DNA from 2 places in the Cryobacterium sp. TMB3-10 genome. Region 2 is predicted to be linked to the other one. Evidence: predicted binding sites of a transcription regulator. Region 2 holds the regulator's gene; the other holds the start of a gene.
The links. Region 2 encodes HspR, which represses chaperone genes until heat shock. Its sites were predicted from a motif close to AAGTTGAGTCNNNNNGACTCAACTT; they were not measured.
Positions count from the first base shown of each region.

Region 1: a site for HspR is predicted at 5,863-5,887, ahead of E3T22_RS02030 (ATP-dependent Clp protease ATP-binding subunit). Genes of this name have one in related genera too.

Region 1 is NZ_SOGH01000005.1:11,940-23,211, forward strand. Features, by position in the region: gene E3T22_RS02020 (UvrD-helicase domain-containing protein) at 1-808, opposite strand, end outside; gene E3T22_RS02025 (glutamine synthetase III) at 1,009-3,183, shown strand; gene E3T22_RS02030 (ATP-dependent Clp protease ATP-binding subunit) at 3,260-5,824, opposite strand; gene E3T22_RS02035 (hypothetical protein) at 6,016-6,624, opposite strand; gene E3T22_RS02040 (carboxymuconolactone decarboxylase family protein) at 6,681-6,998, opposite strand; gene E3T22_RS02045 (ATP-binding cassette domain-containing protein) at 7,198-7,995, opposite strand; gene E3T22_RS02050 (ABC transporter permease) at 7,992-9,050, opposite strand; gene E3T22_RS02055 (sugar ABC transporter substrate-binding protein) at 9,047-10,039, opposite strand; gene E3T22_RS02060 (DinB family protein) at 10,152-10,733, opposite strand; gene E3T22_RS02065 (DNA alkylation repair protein) at 10,769-11,272, shown strand, end outside.
Region 2 is NZ_SOGH01000024.1:101,929-113,200, forward strand. Features, by position in the region: gene E3T22_RS13235 (carboxylesterase/lipase family protein) at 1-963, opposite strand, end outside; gene E3T22_RS13240 (dihydrofolate reductase family protein) at 1,123-1,686, shown strand; gene E3T22_RS13245 (carbohydrate kinase) at 1,747-2,691, shown strand; gene E3T22_RS13250 (hypothetical protein) at 2,834-3,793, shown strand; gene E3T22_RS13255 (aldo/keto reductase) at 3,887-4,858, shown strand; gene E3T22_RS13260 (NAD-dependent epimerase/dehydratase family protein) at 4,855-5,856, shown strand; gene E3T22_RS13265 (aldo/keto reductase) at 5,885-6,769, shown strand; gene E3T22_RS13270 (putative quinol monooxygenase) at 6,766-7,068, shown strand; gene E3T22_RS13275 (LysR family transcriptional regulator) at 7,085-8,008, opposite strand; gene E3T22_RS13280 (heat shock protein transcriptional repressor HspR) at 8,059-8,472, opposite strand; gene E3T22_RS13285 (DnaJ C-terminal domain-containing protein) at 8,481-9,488, opposite strand; gene E3T22_RS13290 (nucleotide exchange factor GrpE) at 9,481-10,113, opposite strand; gene dnaK (molecular chaperone DnaK) at 10,113-11,272, opposite strand, start outside.

The DNA.
Region 1 (11,272 bases), on a different contig from region 2:
GGAACAGCTGGCCCACCGAGGCGAGCACCACCCCGGTCTCTCCGAGTGACGGCAGCACCGCCTCGATGTACTGCAGGAACGACGTGGACGGTCCGACGATGAGCACACCGGCGTTCTGCAGCCTGTCGCGGTGCGTGTAGAGCAGGTAGGCGGCGCGGTGCAGCGCCACGGCGGTCTTGCCGGTGCCGGGGCCGCCCTGCACGACAAGCACACCGTTCAGCTCCGAGCGGATGATGCGGTCCTGTTCGGCCTGGATCGTCGAGACGATGTCGGACATGTGCCCGGTGCGCTGGGCGGTCAGCGCCGAGAGCAGCGCCCCCTCGCCCTGATGCAGGTTGGCGGTGTCGCCCTCCAGCAGCGCCGCATCCAGAATCTCGTCTTCGATGCGGATGATGCGCCGGCCGTTGGAGAGCAGGTGCCGGCGGGAGCGGGCACCGAGCGGCGTCGCGGCGGTGGCCTGATAAAAGGCGCTGGCCTGCGGTACCCGCCAGTCGAGCAGGATCGGCTGCAGGTTCTCGTCGCGGAGGCCCACCCGGCCGATGTACCTGTAGACGGGTGCGCCGTCCTCCTCCGGGGCAGTCTCCAGCCGGCCGAAGGCCAGGCGGTCGTCCACCTCGCGCAACTGCACGATGCGGTCCTCGTAGGTGCGGGCAAAGGTGTCGCGCTCGGACCGGGACTGGTGGTTACCACCGACGTCGAGAATCCGCACGGCCTTCAGCTGGGCCTCGGCCTCCCGCTGCAGCGCGTCGAGGCGCGCGTACAGCGTGGCGACATAGTCCTGTTCGCGCGCAAGCTCCGTATCAACCACTCAAACACCCCTCAAATCAAACGACCAGTTTAGCCGCTGACGATGCTGCTGGGTTTCGACCCCCAACCGGGAGCACCGGCAGAGCGAATCCGTCACGCGGCCGAAATGTCCCCGGCATACACGCTCCCTAGGTTTGGGCTACCGGATTCCGCACCCCGTCGCGGACAGAGCCCGAATAGACCCGAATAGAGGGGTAAACCATGAGTGGAAATGCCATGCGCCTGCAGGCGATCAGGGATGTCGAGGCCTATGTGCCCCCGGCCGTCAGCTTCACCGACGCCGAAACCCCTGGCCAGATCTTCGGTGAGAACGTGTTCAGCAGCGTCGTCATGCAGAAGCGCTTGCCCAAGCTCGTCTACAAGTCGGTCATGGCCACCATCGAGCACGGTGCGATGCTGGATCCCCTGGTCGCCGACGCCGTCGCCTCCGCCATGAAGGACTGGGCGATGGAAAAGGGCGCATCGCACTACGCGCACGTGTTCTACCCGCTCACCGGCCTCACCGCCGAAAAGCACGACAGCTTCCTCGAACCCGTCGGCGACGGCACCGCGCTGGCCGAGTTCGCCGGCAAGACCCTCGTGCAGGGCGAGCCCGACGCCTCCAGTTTCCCCAACGGCGGCCTGCGCAACACCTTCGAGGCCCGCGGCTACACCGGATGGGACGTCACCAGCCCCGCCTACGTTCTGGAGAACCCGAACGGCAACACCCTGTGCATCCCCACGGTTTTCGTCTCGATGACCGGCGAAGCCCTCGACCACAAGACGCCGCTGCTGCGCTCGCAACAGGCGATGGGCGAACACGCCGAGCGTATCCTGCGCCTGTTCGGCCACGTCGAGCCGGCCAAGGTCGTCGCGTTCTGCGGCCCTGAGCAGGAGTACTTCCTCGTGGACCGGCACTTCTTCCTGGCCCGCCCCGATCTGCTCAACTCCGGCCGCACCCTGTTCGGCGCCAAGCCGCCCAAGGGCCAGGAATTCGACGACCACTACTTCGGTGCCATCCCCGAGCGGGTGCTCGGTTTCATGATGGACACCGAGCGGGAGCTGTTCAAGCTCGGCATCCCCGCCAAGACCCGGCACAACGAAGTCGCGCCCGGCCAGTTCGAGATCGCGCCGATGTTCGAACGCGGCAACATCGCCGCAGACCACCAGCAGCTGCTGATGACCACGTTCAAGACCATCGCCAAGAAACACGGCATGGAGTGCCTCTTCCACGAGAAGCCCTTCCAGGGAGTCAACGGCTCAGGCAAGCACGTCAACTTCTCGCTGGGCAACAACCAACTCGGCAGCCTGCTCGTCCCCGGCGACAACCCGCACGACAACGCCCAGTTCCTGGTTTTCTGCGCCGCGGTCATCCGTGCCGTGCACAAGTACGCCGGTCTGCTGCGGGTCTCCGTCGCCTCGGCGACCAACGACCACCGTCTGGGCGCCAACGAGGCCCCGCCGGCGATCATCTCGATCTTCCTCGGCGACCAGCTGGCGGATGTCTTCGAGCAGATCGCCAAGGGTCCCGCGACCTCCTCGAAGGACAAGGGCACCATGATCATCGGCGTCGACACGCTGCCCCAGCTGCCGACCGATCCCGGCGACCGCAACCGCACCAGCCCGTTCGCCTTCACCGGCAACCGGTTCGAGTTCCGCGCACCGGGCTCGATGCAGACCGTGAGCGGCCCGATGGTGACGATCAACACGATCATGGCGGAGTCGCTGGACTACATCGCCACCGACCTTGAGGCGGCCGTCGCGGCCGGCACCGACTTCGACACCGCCGTGCAAGCCCTGCTGACCCAGATCATCACCGAGCACGGCGCCATCGTGTTCAACGGCGACGGCTACGCGGACTCCTGGCCCATCGAGGCCGAAAAGCGGGGGTTGGCGAACCTGCGGACGACGCTGGACGCCCTGCCGGAGCTGATCACCGAGTCCGCCCTGGAGCTGTTCGAGAAGTACCGGGTGTTCAACCACCGGGAGATGCACAGCCGCTATGAGATCGGTCTGGAGCAGTACGCGCTCACCATCGGTGTTGAGTCCCGCCTCACCCTCGAGATCGGCTCGACGCAGATCCTGCCGGCCGCGATGCGGCACCAGACCGAGGTGGCACTCAACATCGGCGCCGTCAAGGCCGCCGGCGGGGATGCCGACATAGCCGCCCTGTTGGAAGTGAGCGCTCCGATCGCCAAGCTGCGCACCGCCCTGGCCGTGCTCAAGGACGTCCTGGCTGCCGAGTCCGGCAGCGCGCTGGCCGAGGCAGAGCACGCCAGGGATGACCTGCTGCCGGCCATGAGCGCCGTGCGCGCGGCGGCCGACGTGCTGGAGGGCATCGTGGCCGATGACCTGTGGCCGCTGCCGACCTACCAGGAGATGCTCTTCATTCTGTAGCTTCCACGAACAGGCCGAACGCAGAAACGCCCCGGCCGGACCCGTCAAGGTCCGGTCGGGGCGTTCTCATTCGCGGCTACGCCGCCAGCGGCATCCGTGCCGGTTCGGACGCCACGTGCAGGGCACCATCGGCCACGGTGACGGCCACCACTCCCGCGACGCCGAGCTCTGAAGCCACCAGCAGGTCGGCGATTCTGTCGTCGAGCTGACGCTGGATGACCCTGCGGAGCGGCCGCGCGCCGTACTCGGGCTCGTAGCCGTTCTCGGCAATCCAGTCCACGGCCGCGTCGCTCACGGTGAGCGCGTGTCCCTGGGCGTGCAGCCTGGCCTCGGTCTGGTTCAGCAACAGCCGCACAATCTGGCGGAGCTGGGGCTGATCGAGCTTCCGGAACAGCACGACCTCGTCGATGCGGTTGAGGAACTCGGGCCGCATGGCCTCACGGAGCTTGGCCATCACCCGGTCCCGCAGGGCCTTCTCCGACCCGAAGCCGTTGTGCGCTCCGTCGAGGTCGGCGGTGAAGCCGAGCGCGCCGCTGCGGCTGGCGAGCACCTCGGAGCCGATGTTGGACGTCATGATGATCACGGTGTTGCGGAAGTCCACAGTGCGGCCCTGGCCGTCAGTGAGGCGGCCGTCGTCGAGCACCTGCAGGAGCAGGTTGAAGACGTCGGGGTGCGCCTTCTCGATCTCGTCCAGCAGCACCACCGAGTAGGGGTTCCGCCGCACGTGTTCGGTCAGCTGGCCGGCCTCGTCGTAGCCGACGTACCCCGGAGGAGCACCGACCAGGCGGCTCACGGTGTGACGTTCACCGAACTCGCTCATGTCGAAGCGCAGCATCGCCTTCTCGTCACCGAACAGTGACTCGGCCAACGATTTGGCGAGCTCGGTCTTGCCCACCCCGGTGGGGCCGAGGAACAGGAAGCTGCCGACAGGCCGGGAGGCATCGCCCATTCCGGTGCGGTTGCGCCGTACGGCCTTGGCGATCACGGTCACCGCGTCCTCCTGCCCGATGACCCGCTGGTGCAGGTCGTGCTCGAGCGTGGCGAGGCGTTCGCGGTCGCCCGCGGTGAGGCGGCTGGCCGGGATGCCGGTGGCGCGGGCGATGATCGCGGCGATCTCGGCCTCGTCGACCACGGCGGACGGTGCCGGCTGTGACGCATCCTGGGCGGCCTCGGCCGCGGTGATCTGCTCCGCCAGCTGCTCGGTCTCGTCCCGCAGGCGGGACGCCTCCTCGTAGGCCTCGGCGGCGACCGCGATGGTCTTGGCCGTTTCGAGGCCGGCCCGCTGTTCGCGCAGGCCTTCGATGTCGACCCTCGAGCCGAGCGCTAGACGCGCTCGGGCGCCGGCCTGGTCGATCAGGTCGATGGCCTTGTCGGGCAGGAACCGGTCTGGAACGTACCTGGCGCTCATTTCGACGGCCGCGCGGATCGCGGCATCCGTGTAACGCACCGAGTGGTGCTCGGCGTAGCGGCCCTGCAGGCCGGCGAGGATCTGCACCGCGTCGTCGATGCTGGGCTCATTCACCCGCACGGGCTGGAAGCGCCGTTCGAGGGCGGGGTCCTTCTCGACCTTGCGGTATTCGTTGAGGGTGGTGGCGCCCACGACGTGCAGCTCACCGCGCGCCAGGCGCGGCTTGAGGATGTTGCCGGCGTCCATTCCGCCCTCGCCGGCGCCGCCGGCACCGACCACGGTGTGCAGCTCGTCGATGAAGACGATGATCTGATCGCTGCGCTCGCTGATCTCGTCCATGGTCTTGGTCAGGCGTTCTTCGAAGTCGCCGCGGTAGCGGGTGCCGGCGAGCATGGCGGGCAGGTCGAGCGCGATGACGCGCTTGCTGCGCAGCTGTTCGGGCACCAGGCCGTCGACGATGGCCTGGGCCAGGCCCTCGACCACGGCGGTCTTGCCCACGCCGGCTTCGCCGATCAGCACCGGGTTGTTCTTGGTGCGGCGGGAGAGGATCTCAACGGTCTGTTCGATCTCGTCGCTGCGGCCGATCACCGGGTCGAGCTTGCCGGAGCGGGCACGCTCGGTGAGGTCGATGCCGTAGGTGTCGAGCATCGGGGTGTCTGAGGCGCTGTCGGCGGCCGAGCTGCCGGCCTGGGCCTCGTCGTCCTCGGCCTGCTGGGCGCCGGCCTGCAGTGACTCGGCCGTGACGCCGGACTCTGCGAGCACGCGGGCGGCGGGTGAGTCCTGGTTCACCACGAAGGCGAAGAACAGGTGCTCCGGGTCGATGTAGGTGGAGCCGAAGGCGCGGGCCACCTGGTGAGCATCCAGCAGGGCGCGCTGTGCCGAGGGCGTCAGACCGGGCGCGGACTGGGACTCACGGTCGCCGGACTCCGGCAGGCGTTGGTCGGCGGCGGCCGCGATGGCGGCGGGGTCACCACCGGCACGGCGGATGGCCGAGGCGGCGGGTTCCTGTTCGACCATCACCCGCAGCAGGTGCAGGGCGTCGACGTGGGCGTGACCGTGGGCGACGGCGAACTGGGCCGCCTGCACGAGGATCTCGTGGGTGCGGCGGCTGAGGAGCCGGGTGATCTCGATGGGGCGGCCGGACTGCGCGGCGCGCTGGCCCTGCAGGTAGCGGGCCAGGAACTCGTCGAACGAACCGTTGTCGGAACCGGTCGGGCCGAAGTATGTAGGCAAGGAAACCTCCTGGGAATCTGAACGAGGAGGAAACCCAAAACTTGAGTGACCTCGACTCAAGTCAACGTTTGGGCGCGCGTTTCATTCCCGCGGCATCCTGAGATTTCCCTGAATCCGCGCTCGCAATGCGTCCGGCGGACGCCGAAGTCACTGCCACCGGGCGCACGACACACGGGCCGGGTCATCGGGTTTTAGGAGGTGAGGTCGGCGCACTCGGGTGCAGCTCGGAAGGCCTGGCCGAGGGTGCTGGAGGTGTCCTCGGTTGCCGTGGTGATGGTCTGAGCGGCGGCACCCACGTCGGAGAGCACTGTACCGGTGTCACCGACGAGCGTCGCCAGCGCATCGACCAGGGTGGCCCCGCTGGTGCCCTCCACCGCACTGGCGCTCGCCCGCAAGGTCGTGAACGACTGATCGACGGTGTCGATCGACTCCTGCACGGCCAGGAGCTCCGGGTCGTCGCCGAGATTCTCCGGGGGTGACTTCACAGTGTCGACCAGGGCGCTCACCGAGGCCGACACGGTATCCATCTGGTTGGACACCGCGGTACCCACCGAATCGCCCCCGGTGACCGCCGCCGTCGCCAGCCCCTGAACGTCGGTTTGCACGGTCGATACGTCGCTGCAGACCGTGCCCGCCCAGGTGATCTGTGCATCTGTCGGAGGTGACGCCGTCTGACCGGGTGACGGGGTGGCCGTTGCGGCCGATGGCGACGAACTGCTCGGTGTCGGATCGGTGCCGTCGGCGGGCGCGCATCCGGCAAGGAGCACCAGCAGGGCCATGAAGACGATGGGCTTTCTCACTGGGGGTGCTCCTCACTGGATCTGCCGCACGACGCGGCTGCGGTGGACTCTGGGCGTTACTGGGTGTCGCCCTCGGAGTCGAGTTGGATCGCGAGGTCGAAGGCCTCGACGATCTTGCGAGCCGATGACAGCAACCGTGGCGTGCCCACGATCGGGGCAACGGCGATGAGAACGTCCTCGATGTCGTCGGCGGTCAGCCCGACCTCCGCTGCCGGTCCGACGTGCATGAGGTACGAACCGACCGGTGCATCCACGGCCACCAGGGCCGCGATCCGGGCGATCATCAGCGTGCGCGGATCGAGGTCGGTGCGGGCCAGCGAGACAGCGTTGATCTCGGCCGCCGCATCCAGCACCGGGGTTGTTCCTGTGGCCATGGGTATCGCTCCATTTCCAGGGTTGGGCCCTGTTGGTGTTCGCGTTTTCCGGATTCTTCGGTGTTCGACGGGCGCACCACGACGGCACGCCGGTCTCACGCCGCAGACGGTAGCAACCAATCCGCGTCCCGCCGATAGCGCCGTTCCGGAATCGTCCGAAACGGATGAGGCGTGCCCGACCCCGCGCTGGCCTGGCGGATCAGTCCCGCTCGAGCTCCCGGGCCAGGGACTCCAGTTCGGCCCCGCCGGCCATCAGCCGGGTCAGCTCGTCGATGGTGATGCCTTTCCGGTCGAACTCGCCCAGGCTGGCCCCGCGGTTGAGCACCAGGAACCTGTCCCCCACCGGGTACGCGTGGTGCGGGTTGTGGGTGACGAACACCACGCCGAGGCCGTGGTCCCTGGCTTGCGCCACGTAGCGCAGCACCACCCCGGCCTGCTTGACGCCCAACGCCGAGGTGGGCTCGTCGAGGATGACGACCCTGGCACCGAAGTAAATGGCCCTGGCGATGGCGACGGATTGCCGTTCGCCGCCGGACAGGGTGCCGATGGGCTGGTCCACGTCACGCAGGTCGATGCCCATCCGGCCCAGCTGCGCGAGCGTGATCGCGCGCATCTCGGCAACCTGGAGGCGGGAGAACGGGCCGATCCCGGCGCTGAGTTCGGCGCCGAGGAAGAAGTTGCGCCACACCGGCATCAGCGGCACGATCGCCAAGTCCTGGTAGACCGTGGCGATACCGGCGTCGAGAGCGAGGCGCGGTCCGGTGAAGCGCACCGCGGCCCCGTCGAGCAGGAGTTCGCCGGAGGAGTGCGGGTGCACACCGGCGAGGACCTTGAGCAGGGTCGACTTGCCCGCGCCGTTGTCGCCCAGCACGCAGAGCACCTCACCGGCGCCGACCGAGGTGGAGATGTCGCTGAGCGCGATGACTGACCCGTAGACCTTGCCGATGCCGCGCACCTCGAGGATGGGCGTTGGCCGGGTTGCTCCTGCGGCGCTCATGCGCGTACCCCGGCTTGGCGGCGCACCGAGAGGTTCACGAGCACGGCGAGCAGCAGCATCCCGCCCAGGAAGGCCTTGAGCCAGTTGTTGTCCCACTGGGCGAACACGATGCCCTGCAGGATCATGCCGTAGATCAGCGCGCCGAGGGCGGCGCCGATCGCGGACCCGTAACCGCCGGTGAGCAGGCAGCCGCCGACGACGGCGCAGATGATGTAGATGAACTCCTGGCCGATGCCCGTGGTGGCTTGCACCGTGGCCACGTCGAAGAGCGAGAGCATGCCTACCAGCCAGCCGGCCGCCGCCGTGCCCATGAACAGGCCGATGCGGGTGCGCTTGACCGGCACGCCGGTCTGCACGGCGCTCTGCAACTGCCCGCCGATGGCGAAGATCCAGTTGCCGTACCGGGTGCGCAGCAGCAGCCAACTGGCCACGGCGGTGATGCCGAGCCACCAGAAGACCGACACCTTGAGGTTGACGCCGAAGACCGGGATCGTCGAACCGAAGATCGCCTTGCCGGCGTCGAAGCCGGGCACCAGGGTCATGCCCTGGATGGCGACCTGGCCGGTGACGAGCTTGGTGCCGGCGAGGTTGAGCCCCTGCAGGATGAAGAAGGTGCCCAGCGTGACGATGAAGCTGGGGATGGCGGTCTTGACGACCAGGAACCCGTTGAAGGCGCCGACGGCGAGGGCGATCAGTAGGGCGAGCAGCATCGCGAACCACAGGTTCATGCCCCATTGGGTGGTGAACGCGCCGACGAGCAGCCCGGTGGTGCCGGTCATGGCTCCGGCCGAGAGGTCGAACTCGCCGCCGATCATGAGCATCGCCACGGCGACGGCCATGATGCCGAACAGCGACGCGGAGTAGAGCCAGGTGGCCACGCCCGCCGTCGACAGGAAGGATGTCGTCGCAACGGAGAAGTACCCGAAGATCGCCAGGGCGGCGACGAGGGCGCCGATCTCCGGCCGACGCAGCAGCCGCACCATCGGATGCGTGCGCGTCAGGCGCTCGTCCGGCGACGCATCCGGCGCGGCGCCCGGTGCGGTCAGCATCGTCATCGGGTGCCGTTGCCGGCGAACGTCGCCACCTGCTCGGCGTTCTCCTTCGTCACGAAGCCCGGCCCGGAGTAGACCGGCTGGCTGCCGCCGACGACGTTGCCGTTGGTGTAGAACAGCTCGAAGAAGTCCACCGGCAGGTAGCCCTGCAGGTAGGGCTGCTGGTCGACGGCGAAGAGGATGCTGCCGTCCATGATGAGGCTGGTGACGTCGGCAGAGACATCGAAGGTACCGATCTGGGCGTCGCTGCCGGCCTCGGCCACGGCCTGCGCGGCGGCCACACCCACCGCGGAGTTGAGGGTGAGCACACCGTCGATGCCGGGGTCGGCCAGCAGGGCGCTCGTGATGGTGCTCTGGGCCTCGGCGACGTTGGCGATGTCGACCTGCACGTTGGTCAGGCTGCCGGCGAGGGTGTCCGCGGCCCCACGGCAGCGGTCCTCGAGCCCGGCGTTTCCGGCCTCGTGGATGACGCAGATGACCTTTTTCGCCGACGCCTCGGCGAGCTGGCGGCCGGCGCCCTGACCGGCCAGGTACTCGCCCTGGCCGATGTGGGTCATGGCGCCGAGCGCGGCGGACTCCTCGGCTCCGGAGTTGATGGTGATCACGGGAATGTCGGCGGCCACGGCAGCCGTGACGGCACCGCGCAGGCCCTCGGGGTTGGCCATGGACACGATGATGCCGTCGACCTTGGCGGCGATCGCCGTCTCGATCAGCTGGCTCTGCTTCTGCACATCGGGGTCACCCTGGTAGGTGACGGTGGCGCCGTAGCGGTTTCCGGCGGCCTCGGCGCCGGTCTTCACGACGTCCCAGAACGCGTCGCCGGGAACCGAGTGCACCACGAGAGCGTACGTGCGGCCGGAGTCGTCGGCCGGGGCTGCGCCGGCTCCCGAGCCGGCTCCGGCGACGGGCTGGCCGGTGCAGGCGGTGAGGGCGAGCAGGGCGAAGCCGGCGCTCGCGCCCAGGAGGGTCCGGCGGGCAGAGATTCTCGACACGAGTGGCATCGTCCTTCGGGTTCGGGCGTGTAAACAGCTTGGCCTTTTCAGGCGCAGTCCACTTTAGGCGTCCGAACGGCGAACACCGCAGTCGGGCTGCAGCCCGACGGCCTCAGGCCGTGCGGGCGGCCTGCTCCACCCGGTCCCGGTAGCCGACCCACCAGCCGGCCTCTCCCGACGGCAGGTTCTCGTTTCCGGCCCGCAGCCCGGCAGCCCCGTCGATCAGTTCGCGCACGATATCGGCGTGGCCGGCATGCCGGTGGGTTTCGGCGATCAGGTGCAGCAGGATGCGGTGGAGCGTGACCACATTGCGGTCGGCGGGCCACCAGGCCACCCGGCCGGTGGCATCCAGCGGCACCTCGGTGATCGTGGTCTCCGAGTGCGCCCAGACCCGCCGGTACAGGTCGACGATCGCGTCACGGGACTCATCCGGGGTCGCCCACATGTCGGCGTTGTCCTCGGCGGCGTCGCCCATCCAGGACAGCTCTTCCGGGAAGGTGCGGCCGAAGGTCTCACCGAGGTACCCGGCCTCGACCCCGGCCATGTGCTTGATCAGGCCCAGCAGGTTGGTGCCGGTGGGCACCACGGGCCGGCGAATGTCGTACTCGCCGAGACCCTCGAGCTTCCAGACCAGGGCTTCCCGGGCCTCCTGCAGGTAGCGGCGGAGATCTGCGGTCATGTCGGCGTCGGTCATGCCGACCAGCCTTGCAGATCGGCGAGAATGGAGCCATGAGTGCTGCCGGCGAGTTCATCAACGCCACCCTGCAGCGGGAGAGCTCCTGGGAGCGCGCCGACGCCGATCGGGCCCGGCTGGGCGGCAGCCTCACCTTCTATGGCGCATCCGTCGGCGCGATACGCGGCACGATCCGCGATGCCGGGCGGCGCTACCCCGGCCTTGGCCACGACGAGATCACGGCCCTGAGCTCCGAACTGTGGGCGGTGCCGGTCTACGAGCGCCGGCTGGCGGCCGTGGTGCTGCTGCAATCCCACGTGCGAATGCTGCGCGCCTCCGACCTCACCCGCATCGAGGGTTTCCTGCGGACCGCACAGCTGCCCGCTCTCCTGGACCCGCTCACAGCGGATGTGGTGCGGCCGCTGGTCGATGCCCTTACCGGTCCGGCGCGCAGCCGGGCGCAGATCGTGCTCGACTGGTGGGCGCAGGATCCCAGCGCCGAACTGCGCCGTGCCGCCGGCCTGCTCGGCGTCTGCGGCGGCGCGGCCCAGCGTCAGGAG
Region 2 (11,272 bases):
GAACTCGTGGTCGGTGCTGCCCAGCATCAACGGCTTGGCGGTGCCGATGCCCGCCCGCACGGCGTCGACCGTGGCCAACGGGACCAGGTCGCCGTCGACGACCGGTCCGAACGGGAGACCGGCGACGAGGGCGTTCGCGATCTCGCCCAGCGGGCCGGCGGGGGTGCCGGCGGCGAAGGCCGTCGCCCGCGGCTGCTCGGCGAGGATCTGGTTTTCGGTGAGCGCCCCGAGTCCCGCCCGGGTGGGCGCAACGCCGGCCAGGGCGGCCAGGCGCCGACCGGTCCGCTCCGCTTGGTCGGGCACGAGATAGGTGGCCACCCCGGAGATGACGATGGCCCGCGCGAACAGCGGTTGCGCCCGCGGCATCGTCAACAGGGTGAGCACGGCGCCGCCGCCCGCGGATTGCCCGGCGATCGTTACCCGGGCCGGGTCGCCGCCGAAGACCTGGATGTTGTCGCGTACCCACGCGAGCGCCAGCAGCCAGTCGAGCACGCCGCGGTTCAGCGGCGCATCCTCGATCCACCCGAAGCCGTCGAAGCCGAGCCGGTACGACACGTTCACGGTGACAACACCGTGCCGGTTGAAGTTTGCGCCGTCGTACCACGGGCTCGCTGCCGACCCGGAGGTGTAGCCGCCGCCGTGGATGTAGACCAGCACGGGCAGGCCGGCACCGGCGGGCACCGGGGTGGGGTCGGGGGTGAACACGCTCAGGTTCAGCGTCGACTCGCCCGGGAAGCTGGGCTCGGGCACCAGAGTGCTGTCGCCACCGTCGATGCGTTGCGGGGTGGCGCCGGGGCTGCCGGCATCCCGCACGCCGGACCAGGCCGGGTGCGGCACCGGGGCCGCGAAGCGCAGCTCCCCGACCGGCGGGGCGGCGTAGGGAATGCCGAGGAACGCTGTCGACCCGGGGCGCCGGACGCCGCGGACGATCCCCGCCGTTGTCGTGACCTCGACGGTGTTCATGGGGCGCCCTTTCACTGAGACGGTGGTGGTGCACCGCGATTGAGGTTATCGCGCAGAGCGCCGCCGGGTCTGGCCCCGACGGCGTCCGGCGCGCAGAATGGATGCGCCACACCGCGGTGAGCATTCGCCGTGGACCGTTCACCGCGCGAGGAGCACACCATGGCCAAGCTGATCTGCACCTTCATCACCTCCCTGGACGGCTATGTGGCCGACACCGAGGGCAACTTCGACTGGAGTACCCCGAGCGATGAGGTGCACACCTTCGTCAATGACCTGGAGCGTTCGGTGGGCACCTACCTGTACGGCCGGCGGTTGTATGAGGTGATGGTGGCCTGGGAAACCATGCACCTGAACGACGACGCCCAGCCGGCCGTGATGCGCGACTACACCGCGATCTGGCAGGCGGCAGAGAAGATCGTCTACTCCAGGACCCTGGCCGAACCACTCAGCCGGCGTACCCGCATCGAGCGCAGCTTCGACCCGGAGGCGGTGCGGGCGCTCAAGGCTTCGGCCACCGCCAACCTGTTGATCGGCGGTCCGCACCTGGCGGCACAGGCCTTCGCGGCCGGGCTGGTCGACGAGGTGCAGCTGTTCATCTCCCCCATCGTGGTGGGCGGCGGCCTGAAGGCCGTGCCCGACGGCCTGCACCTCGGTCTCGAGCTGACGGACGAGTACGCGTTCCGGAACGGCGTGGTGTACCTGGGCTATCGCGTACGGCACTGACCGCACACGATAATCTGGGGCTGCGCCGGCACCCCCGGCCCCACCAGATTGGACCAGACGATGACGCCTGACCGTGCTCCTGACCGTTCGATCGCCGCATCCACCCGCGCCCTCGTCATCGGCGAGGCCCTCATCGACATCGTGCGGCGCCCGGGCGCCGAGCCGGTGAGTCACGCGGGCGGCAGCCCGATGAACGTGGCGTACGGACTCGGCCGGCTCGGTGTGCCGACCACCCTGGTCACCCAGATCGGGGCAGACCCGTTCGGCGAGATCATCGCGGGGCACCTGCGCGCGGCCGGCGTCGACCTGCTGCCGGGGTCGGTCACGACCGGCGCCACCTCGAGCGCCACCGCCATCCTGGATGCGGCCGGCGCCGCCACCTATGACTTCGACCTGCGCTGGGAGCTGCCATCGGTGGCGCTGCCCGCCCCGTGCGCCTTGATCCACACGGGCTCGATCGCCGCGATCCTGCAGCCCGGCGGCCGGGCCGTGTTGACCGCGTTCACCGGCGCCCCGGCCGGCACCCTGCTCAGCTACGACCCCAATGTGCGGCCCGGCATCATGGGCAGCCGTGACGACGTGGTGCGAGCCGTCGAAGAGCTCTCCCGGGCCGCGCACGTGGTGAAAATGAGCGACGAGGATGCCGCGTGGCTCTATCCGGGGCGGAGCCTGGACCAGATTGCCCGGGAATACGTGGCGGCCGGGGTGGCCCTGTTCGCCATCACCCGAGGCGGCGACGGCGCCCTGCTGCGGGCCGGCGGGGCCACGGCCGAGCTGGCCGCGCATCCGGTGACCGTGGTCGACACCATCGGCGCCGGTGACTCGTTCATGTCGGGGCTGCTCTACGCGATCCTCGTGAACGATGCCACCGAGGCCATCCTGCAGAACACCCTCGGCGCCGCCGACCTCGGTCGCCTGGGCCAGACCGCCCTGGCGAGCGCGGCGATCACGGTGTCGCGTGCGGGCGCCAACCCGCCCACGGTGGCGGAGCTGTTCGCGCGCTGACCCGCCCCTTCCACCGCACCGATGCAGACAGCGTGGGGCAAGTCAATCCCCTTGAACGCTGCAGCGACCCTGGCTTTACTGTGCCTACGTTGTCCCCATTGAGTGGGTCTCTGGCAACGGGTAACAGGAAGTTTGGTGCGACATGGCGGTCACAACAACCGATACGGCAGTGCAAGTCTCGGTAGAACTCACTCCCACGGATGGAGTGGTGATCGAGGGTAATTCGCTGGGGGTCACCATACGCATCACCGCGCTCCGGCCGGCGTTGATCGAGCACGCCGAGCTGACGCTGATCCGCAAGGTCAACTACACCTACGGCCGCGGCAACATCTACGGCGGCGTGTTCCCCGCCCGCGAACGCACCACCGAGCTGCTCACCACGGTCACGGTGCAAGCGCCGGGTGCAATCCCGGCCGGCCAGACCCGGGTGTTGTCGGGCAGCCTGAGCATTCCCACCGACGGCCCGGCCTCGGTGCGGGGCGACCTGATCGACGTGGGCTGGTCTGTGCGTTGCGTCCTGCATGCCGCCGGTGGTCAGATCATCAAGCGGGAACGACTGATCGACGTGCAGTCTTGGGGCCAGACCAGCGCCACCGACATCGGCCATCCGCCGGTCGGCGAACACCTCGGACAGGTCGCCCTGGAGTTCATCGCGTTGTCCTCCCGGGTGCTGGAACCCGGCACCCCGCTCACGGGCGTCCTGCGGGTGCGTCCCCGCGACGAGATCTCGACCCGGGGCGTGCGCGTGCAGCTGGTGCGCTGCGAGGAGGTCTGGGGCGGACCCGGCCAGGTCGCCGACCCCGACGCCAGCGAGTCCGAGGGCTACCGGCACGCCGAAGCCGTGACGGCCGCCGTCGTGGTGGGCCCCGCCGGGATGCTCACCCCCGGCACGGTGGTCGATCTGCCGTTCACGGTCGAAACACCCGCGGGCCTGCCGGCACCGTCGTTGTCCATCGGTAACCTGCACGTGCGCTGGGAAATCCGGGCCGTCGTCGACCTGCCCCTGCGCCTGGACCCGCGGCTCTCGCTCGACCTGCTCGCCGTCACGGCCAGCCGGCAACCGAGTGATTCCGGCCGCCCCGGGGCCCTCGACACCGACTGAGCACCGGTCTCACCAGGATTGAGAAGGCGGAGTGCTGGATCGCATCCGGTTCTCCTGTTGGACAGTGGGCTCCGAGCGGAGCAGCCTGAGGGTATGGAATACACACACCTCGGTCGTTCCGGCCTGTCCGTTTCGCGCCTGTGCCTCGGCACCATGAACTTCGGGCCCGAGACCGACGAGCCCACCTCGTTCGGCATCATGGACGCTGCCAGGGCGGCGGGCATCAACTTCTTCGACACCGCCAACGTCTACGGCTCCAAGCAGGGCCGGGGCGCCACCGAGAGCATCCTGGGCCGCTGGTTCGCGCAGGGCGGCGAGCGGCGCGAGGACACCGTGCTGGCCACCAAGGTCTACGGCACCATGTCCGACCGGCCCAATGACGGCAAGCTGTCGGCGCTCAACATCCGCCGCTCACTCGATGAGAGCCTGAAGCGCCTGCAGACCGACCACATCGACCTGTTCCAGTTTCACCACGTGGACCGTGACACCCCGTGGGATGAGATCTGGCAGGCCATGGAAACCGCCGTCGCGCAGGGCAAGGTCCTCTACGCCGGCAGCAGCAACTTCGCCGGTTGGCACATCGCCACCGCGCAGGCCGAGGCCCGCAAGCGCAACTTCAGCGGGCTGGTGAGCGAGCAGTCGCTGTACAACCTGCTCAAGCGCGACATCGAACGAGAGGTCATCCCCGCCGCCCAGGCCAACGGGATGGGAATCCTGCCCTGGTCGCCGCTGGACGGCGGCCTGCTCGGCGGTGTGCTGCGCAAGGAGCGCGACGGCAGCCGCCGGGTCTCCGGGGCCAACGCCGACAAGCTCGAGAAGAACCGCGCGGCCATCGGTGCCTACGAGGACTTCGCCGCCGAACTCGGCACCGAGCCCGGCGACCTGGGCCTGGCCTGGCTGATGCACCAGAGCGCGGTGACCGCACCGATCATCGGTCCGCGCACCATGGAGCAGCTCGAGGCCGGCCTGCGCGCCGTTGACCTGAAGCTCGACCAGGCCGCGCTCCATCGCCTAGACGAGATCTTTCCCGGCTACCGCACCGCGCCGGAAGACTACGCCTGGTGAGCGCCGGACTCAGTGTTCTCTTCATCGGCGGCACCGGGGTGATCAGCACGGCCGCGGCCGAGCTGGCCGTGGCTCGTGGCCACCGGCTGACCGTGCTCAATCGCGGCCAGTCCGCCCTGCGCAGCGTTCCCGACGCGGCTGAGGTGCTCACCGTGGACGTGCGGGACGCGGCCGCGGTTGCGGCGGCGCTCGGTGAGCGTCGTTTCGACGTGGTGGTGGACTTCGTGGCGTTCACCCCGGAGCACGTGCGCGCCGACATCGCCCAGTTCGCCGGCCGCTGCGGGCAGTACATCTTCATCAGTTCGGCCTCGGCGTACCAGAAGCCGCCGGCCGCCCTGCCGGTGCGGGAGTCCACTCCCCTGCACAACCCGTTCTGGGCGTACTCCCGCGACAAGGCCGCCTGCGAAGATGTGCTCATGGCGGCGCACCGGGAGCAGGGCTTCCCGGTCACCATCATCCGCCCGTCGCACACCTACGACCGAACCCAGATCGCGCTGCTCGGCGGGTGGACCGACATCCACCGGATGCGCACCGGTCAGCCGGTGGTGGTGCACGGCGACGGCACGTCGCTCTGGACCCTCACCCACAGCACCGACTTCGCCAAGGCGCTCGTGGGCCTGTTCGGCCGGTCGCAGGCCGTGGGCGACAGCTTCACCATCACCTCGAACGAGTACCTCCCCTGGGACGCCATCTACGCCGAGTATGCCCGCGCCGCCGGCGCCCCGGCGCCGCAGATCGTGCACGTGGCGAGTGACACCATGGCGGCGGCCAACCCCGAGTGGAGTGGTCCGCTGCTGGGCGACCGGTCTCACTCGGTGATCTTCGACAACAGCAAGGTCACCGCACTCGTGCCCGATTTCGTGTGCACCACCCCGGTCGCGCTCGGCTTCCGCGAGGCGATCGCCTGGTACGACGCGCATCCCGACCAGCAGGTGGTGGATGCGGCGCTGAACGCCACCCTCGACGGGCTCGTCACCGCGCACTCCACTCTTTCCTGATCATCCGCAGCACTCGATTGGACACCCTATGAAGACCCGACTCATCGGCGACCGTCCCGTCAGCTCCATCGGCCTGGGCGGCATGCCCATGTCGATCGAGGGCCGACCCGACGAAGCCCGCTCCATCGCCACCATCCACGCCGCCCTCGAGGAGGGCGTGACCCTGTTCGACACCGCGGATGCGTACCACCTGCACGCCGACGAGGTGGGCCACAACGAGTCGCTCATCGCAAAGGCCATCGCCTTGTGGGGCGGCGACTCGTCGCGGGTGATCGTGGCCACCAAGGGCGGGCACCTGCGGCCCGGCGACGGCACCTGGTACGTCGACGGCCGACCCGAGTACCTCAAGCAGGCCGCCGAAGCCTCGCTCAAGCGCCTCGGCGGCGACGCGATCGACCTGTACCACCACCACCGGCCCGACCCCGCGGTGCCGTACGCCGACTCGATCGGCGCCATCCGGGACCTGCTCGACGCCGGCACCATCCGCCTGGCCGGTATCTCCAACGCCAACCCGGCGCAGATCCGCGAGGCCCACGACATCCTCGGCGGCCGGCTCGCCAGCGTGCAGAACCAGTACTCGCCCGCGTTCCTCAGCAGCCGGCCCGAGCTCGACCTCTGCACCGAGCTCGGCGTCGCGTTCCTGTCCTGGAGCCCACTGGGCGGCATCAAGTCCGCCGCCGACCTGGGCACAGCCTTCGCGCCGTTCCAGCGGGTGGCGGATGCCCACGGCGTGAGCCCGCAGGTCGTCACGCTGGCCTGGCACCTGGCCGCGTCGCCCCGGGTGATTCCCATCCCCGGTGCGAGCCGACCCGAGAGCATCCGTGACTCGGTCCGCGCAGCCGACCTGACCCTGTCAGACGAGGAACTCGCCACCCTGTCGGCCGCTCTGAACGACGCCGCGGTGACGGCATGACCGCCATCGTGCACCTCGACCTGCGCCTCGACCCGGCCGCGCTCGAGACCGTCCCGGCCCTGCTGAACGAAGTCCTCACCGCGACCCGCGCCTGGCCGGGAAACGAGGGACTCGAGGTCATCGTCGACGACGCCGACCCCGCCCACGTGATCGTCGTCGAGCACTGGGCCACCGCCGCCGACCACGACGCCTACGCCGCCTGGCGCACCACGCCGGAGGGTGTCAGTCGTCTGGGTGAGGTTCTCGCTGCTCCGCCGGTGAAGACGGTCTTCTCCGGCCGGATCCCGCTGGCCCTCTAGCCGGTCAGCCGGCCGGTCAGGCCGCCGAGCCGACAGCGTCGACGGGCTCGAGGGCGGCGGCCGCGGCGGCGACGTCTTCGAGCAGCTGCTCAAGGAACGCCGACGCGGCCGGGCTGGGCTCGTCGGCGACCGCCACGGCCACCGCCCACTCGGGCACGGTCGCCGGCAGCGGCACCGCAACGAGGTCGTCGGGCCGCTTCAGCGCGAAGCTGGTGGGCACGATGGCCACGCCCAGGTTGTAGCCCACCAGTTCGAGCAGCGGATGCACGTCGTTGACCTCCATCGCCGCCCGGTACTCGAAGCCGGCGGCGGCGAACGCCCGCCGGGCGAGCATGTGCGCGCCCCAGCCGGCCTGGAAGCCGATCAGCGGTTCGGTGCGCAGGGTCTCCAGGTCGGCCTCGGCCAGAGCCGCGACGGGGTGGTCCGGGTGGCAGAGCACCACCATCTTCTGGCTGCTCAACCGGTGCAGCCGCACTCCGGGCGGGGTGTCCCCGGTCACCACGACCAGCGCCACATCGGTGGTGCCACTGGCCACCCCCTCGATCAGCTCCACGGAACCCAGCTGGCGCAGGCGCACCTCCACCCCCTGGTTCGCGGTGCGGAAACGGGCGAGCTCGGCGGGCAGGTCCACAGAGCCCAGGCACGGTTCGGCGCCCACGGTAAGGCGTCCGCGCATGAGGCCGCGTACCGCGGCAACGGCGTTCTGGGCCGCTGCGGCGCTGGCCAGGGTGCGAAGCGCATCCGCCAGCAAAGCCTGACCGGCGGCCGTGAGCTCGACCCGGCGGGTGCTGCGGATGAACAACGAGGTGCCCAGCTCGATCTCCAGGGCCCGGATCGACGCGGACAGCCCCGACTGGGAGATGTGCAGCAGCTCGGCTGCCCGGGTGAAGTGACGTTCGTCGGCGACCGTCACGAAGTGTTCAAGCTGACGCAGTTCCATTCAGCAACCCTACAACTCAGTGCGGCAGCACCCAGAGCCTCGACGTCTCGCTACTTGTCGAGGGGGCGCCAGATCACCACTTGGTTCGAGCGGCGGGTGCGGGTGCCGGCGCGCATCGAGATGACGTCACCGGCCGAGCCGGCCGCGAAGACGCGGCGGCCCGGACGGTTGAGCAATTCGTCGGCCAGGGCCGCTTCCAGGTCCCCCACCCGGCTTTCCAGGGCCCGCACGGTGTCTTCCAGCGCGAGGATGCGCCGGATCCCCTCCAGGCTCACACCCTCGGCACCCAGATCCGCGATCTCCCGCAGCCGGGCCACATCGCGCATTGAGTAGCGGCGCGAGCGGCCCGGCGTGCGGCCGGGGCTGACGAGCCCCATCCGGTCGTACTGCCGCAGGGTCTGCGGGTGCATACCCGCCAACTCTGCGGCAGTGCTGATCACGAAGACCCGGGTGTTCTCATCCATGACCGGTGTCAGCCCTTGGCCCTGGCGAGCAGTTCGTCGCGCGGGTTCTCCTTGGGCAGCGCCTCGTTGAACGCGAGCAGCTTCTCCTCGGCGTCCTTCGACAGGTGCGACGGCACGGCCACCTGAACCTCGGCGAGCAGGTCGCCGGTGCCCTTCGGGGTGACCACACCGCGACCCTTGACCCGCAGCACCCGCCCACTGGGGGTGCCGGGCGCCACGCGCAGCTTCACCGGCGGCCCGCCCAGGGTGGGCACCTCGATGGTGGCACCGAGGGCGGCTTCAGCGAAGGTCACCGGCACGTTCACACGCAGGTTGAGTCCGTCGCGTTCGAAGACCGGGTGCTTGCGCACGGTGACGGTGAGCACGATGTCACCGTTCTCGCCGCCGTCCGGGCTGGGTTGCCCCTGCCCGCGCAGCTTGATCTTCTGCCCGTCGGCCACGCCGGCGGGAATCTTGACCTTGATCGACCGACCCTCCTGCGTCTGCAGGGTGATCTGGTCGCCGTGGGTGGCCGTGATGAAGTCCACCGTGGTCGACGCGACCACGTCACGCCCCCTGGTCGGCCCGCCCGCACCTCGGAAACCTCCGGTGGGGGTGCCGAACCGGCCACCACCACCCTGGGCGCCACGGCCGAACATTCCGCCGAGGATGTCGTCGAAGCCGGCCTGCTCGTAGGAGTAGCCCTGCTGTTGACGGGCTCCTCCACCGAACATGCCGCCGAAGACGTCGTCGAAGCCGCCCTGCTGGCCGCCCTGCCCGGGGGCGGTGAAGCGAGCTCCACCGCCCATCGCGCGCACGGCGTCGTACTCCTTGCGCTGTTCGGGGTCACCGATGACCGAGTGGGCCTCGCTGATCTCCTTGAACTTCGCCTCCGCCGCGGGGTTACCCGGGTTGGAGTCGGGGTGGTACTTGCGGGCCAGCTTGCGATATGCCTTCTTCAGGTCGGCCGCGGAGACGTCCTTCGACACCCCGAGAACCTTGTAGAAGTCCTTGTCGAACCAGTCCTGGCTAGCCATCGCTCGGTACCTGCACGACGACCTTGGCCACCCGCAACAGCGAGGACCCGAGGTAGTAGCCGGTCTCGACGACGTCGCCGACGGTTTCCACGTCGATGTCGGGCGTGGGCATCTGGAAGATGGCCTCGTGCACGGTGGGGTCGAACACGTCGCCGACGGTGCCGTACGGCTTGAGGCCGATGCGCTCGGTGCTGGCGCGCAGCTTGGCGGCGATGGTCGCGAAGGCGGTGTCGCCCTCGAGATCGCCGTGCTTCTCGGCCCGGTACAGGTCGTCGAGCACCGGCAGCAGTACCTTGACGACTTCGCCGGTGACGCGCTCGCGCTCGATCTCCCGGTTGGCCTCGGTGCGCTTACGGTAGTTGGCGTACTCCGCGGTGACCCGCTTGAGGTCGGCGAGGTGCTCGCTGGAGGGATCGGATGCCTCGAGGTCGGCCGCGTCCAGGATGTCCTGCACGGTCAGCTCGTCCTCCTCGATGCCCGCGGCGTCAGCCGCGTCGACGAACTCGGCCGGAGCGGCCGCGTCGGAGTCCGGCCCGCCCGCCGCGGGGGCGCCCGATTCGGGCACTCCCGCAGCAGCAGACTCGTCTTCGGGACGGTTCTCGTCCGGACGGTTGGCGTCGCTCATTACTTCTTCGCTTCGTCCTCGTCGTCGACAACCTCGGCGTCGACAACGTCTTCGTCGGGGTTGCCCGACTCGGCGGTGGGCTCGGCGGTCTCGGACTCGCCGGCCGCGGCATCCGCCTGGCTGGAGGCGTAGATGGCCTCGCCGAGCTTGCCCTGGCTCTCGGTGAGCTTGTCGAACGCGGTCTTCACAGCGTCGTCGTCGTCACCGGCGAGAGCGGACTTGAGGGCGTCGACGTCGGCCTGAACCTCGGTCTTGACCTCGTCGGGCAGCTTCTCGTCGTTCTCCTTGATCAGCTTCTCGATCGAGTAGGCGAGCTGCTCGGCGCCGTTGCGGGTCTCGGCGGCTTCGCGGCGGCGCTTGTCTTCTGCCGCGTGCTCTTCACCCTCGCGAACCATGCGCTCGATGTCTTCCTTGCCCAGCGCGGTGCCGCCGGTGATGGTCATTGACTGCTCCTTGCCGGTGCCCTTGTCCTTGGCGGACACGTGGACGATGCCGTTGGCGTCGAGGTCGAAGGTGACCTCGACCTGCGGGATGCCGCGCGGGGCCGGCGCGATGCCGGTGAGCTCGAAGGTGCCCAGGTTCTTGTTGTCGCGGGTGAACTCGCGCTCGCCCTGGAAGACCTGGATGGCCACGGACGGCTGGTTGTCGTCGGCCGTGGTGAAGGTCTCGCTGCGCTTGGTGGGGATGGCCGTGTTGCGCTCGATGAGGCGCGTCATGATGCCGCCCTTGGTCTCGATGCCGAGGCTCAGGGGGGTGACGTCGATGAGCAGAACGTCCTTGCGCTCGCCCTTCAGGACACCGGCCTGCAGTGCGGCGCCGACGGCGACGACCTCGTCGGGGTTGACACCCTTGTTCGGGTCCTTGCCACCGGTCTCGGCCTTGACGAGCTCGTACACGGCGGGCATGCGGGTGGAGCCACCGACGAGAACGACGTGCGCGATGTCCTCGACCTTGACGCCGGCCTCACGGATGACGTCCTGGAAGGGCTTCTTGGTGCGGTCGAGCAGGTCTTCGGTCATCTTCTCGAACTGGGCGCGGGTGAGCGTCTCGTCGAGGTTGGCCGGGCCGTTCTCCGTCAGCGAGAGGTACGGCAGCTGGATGCTGGTGGACATGCTCGAGGAGAGTTCCTTCTTGGCCTGCTCCGCGGCTTCCTTGAGGC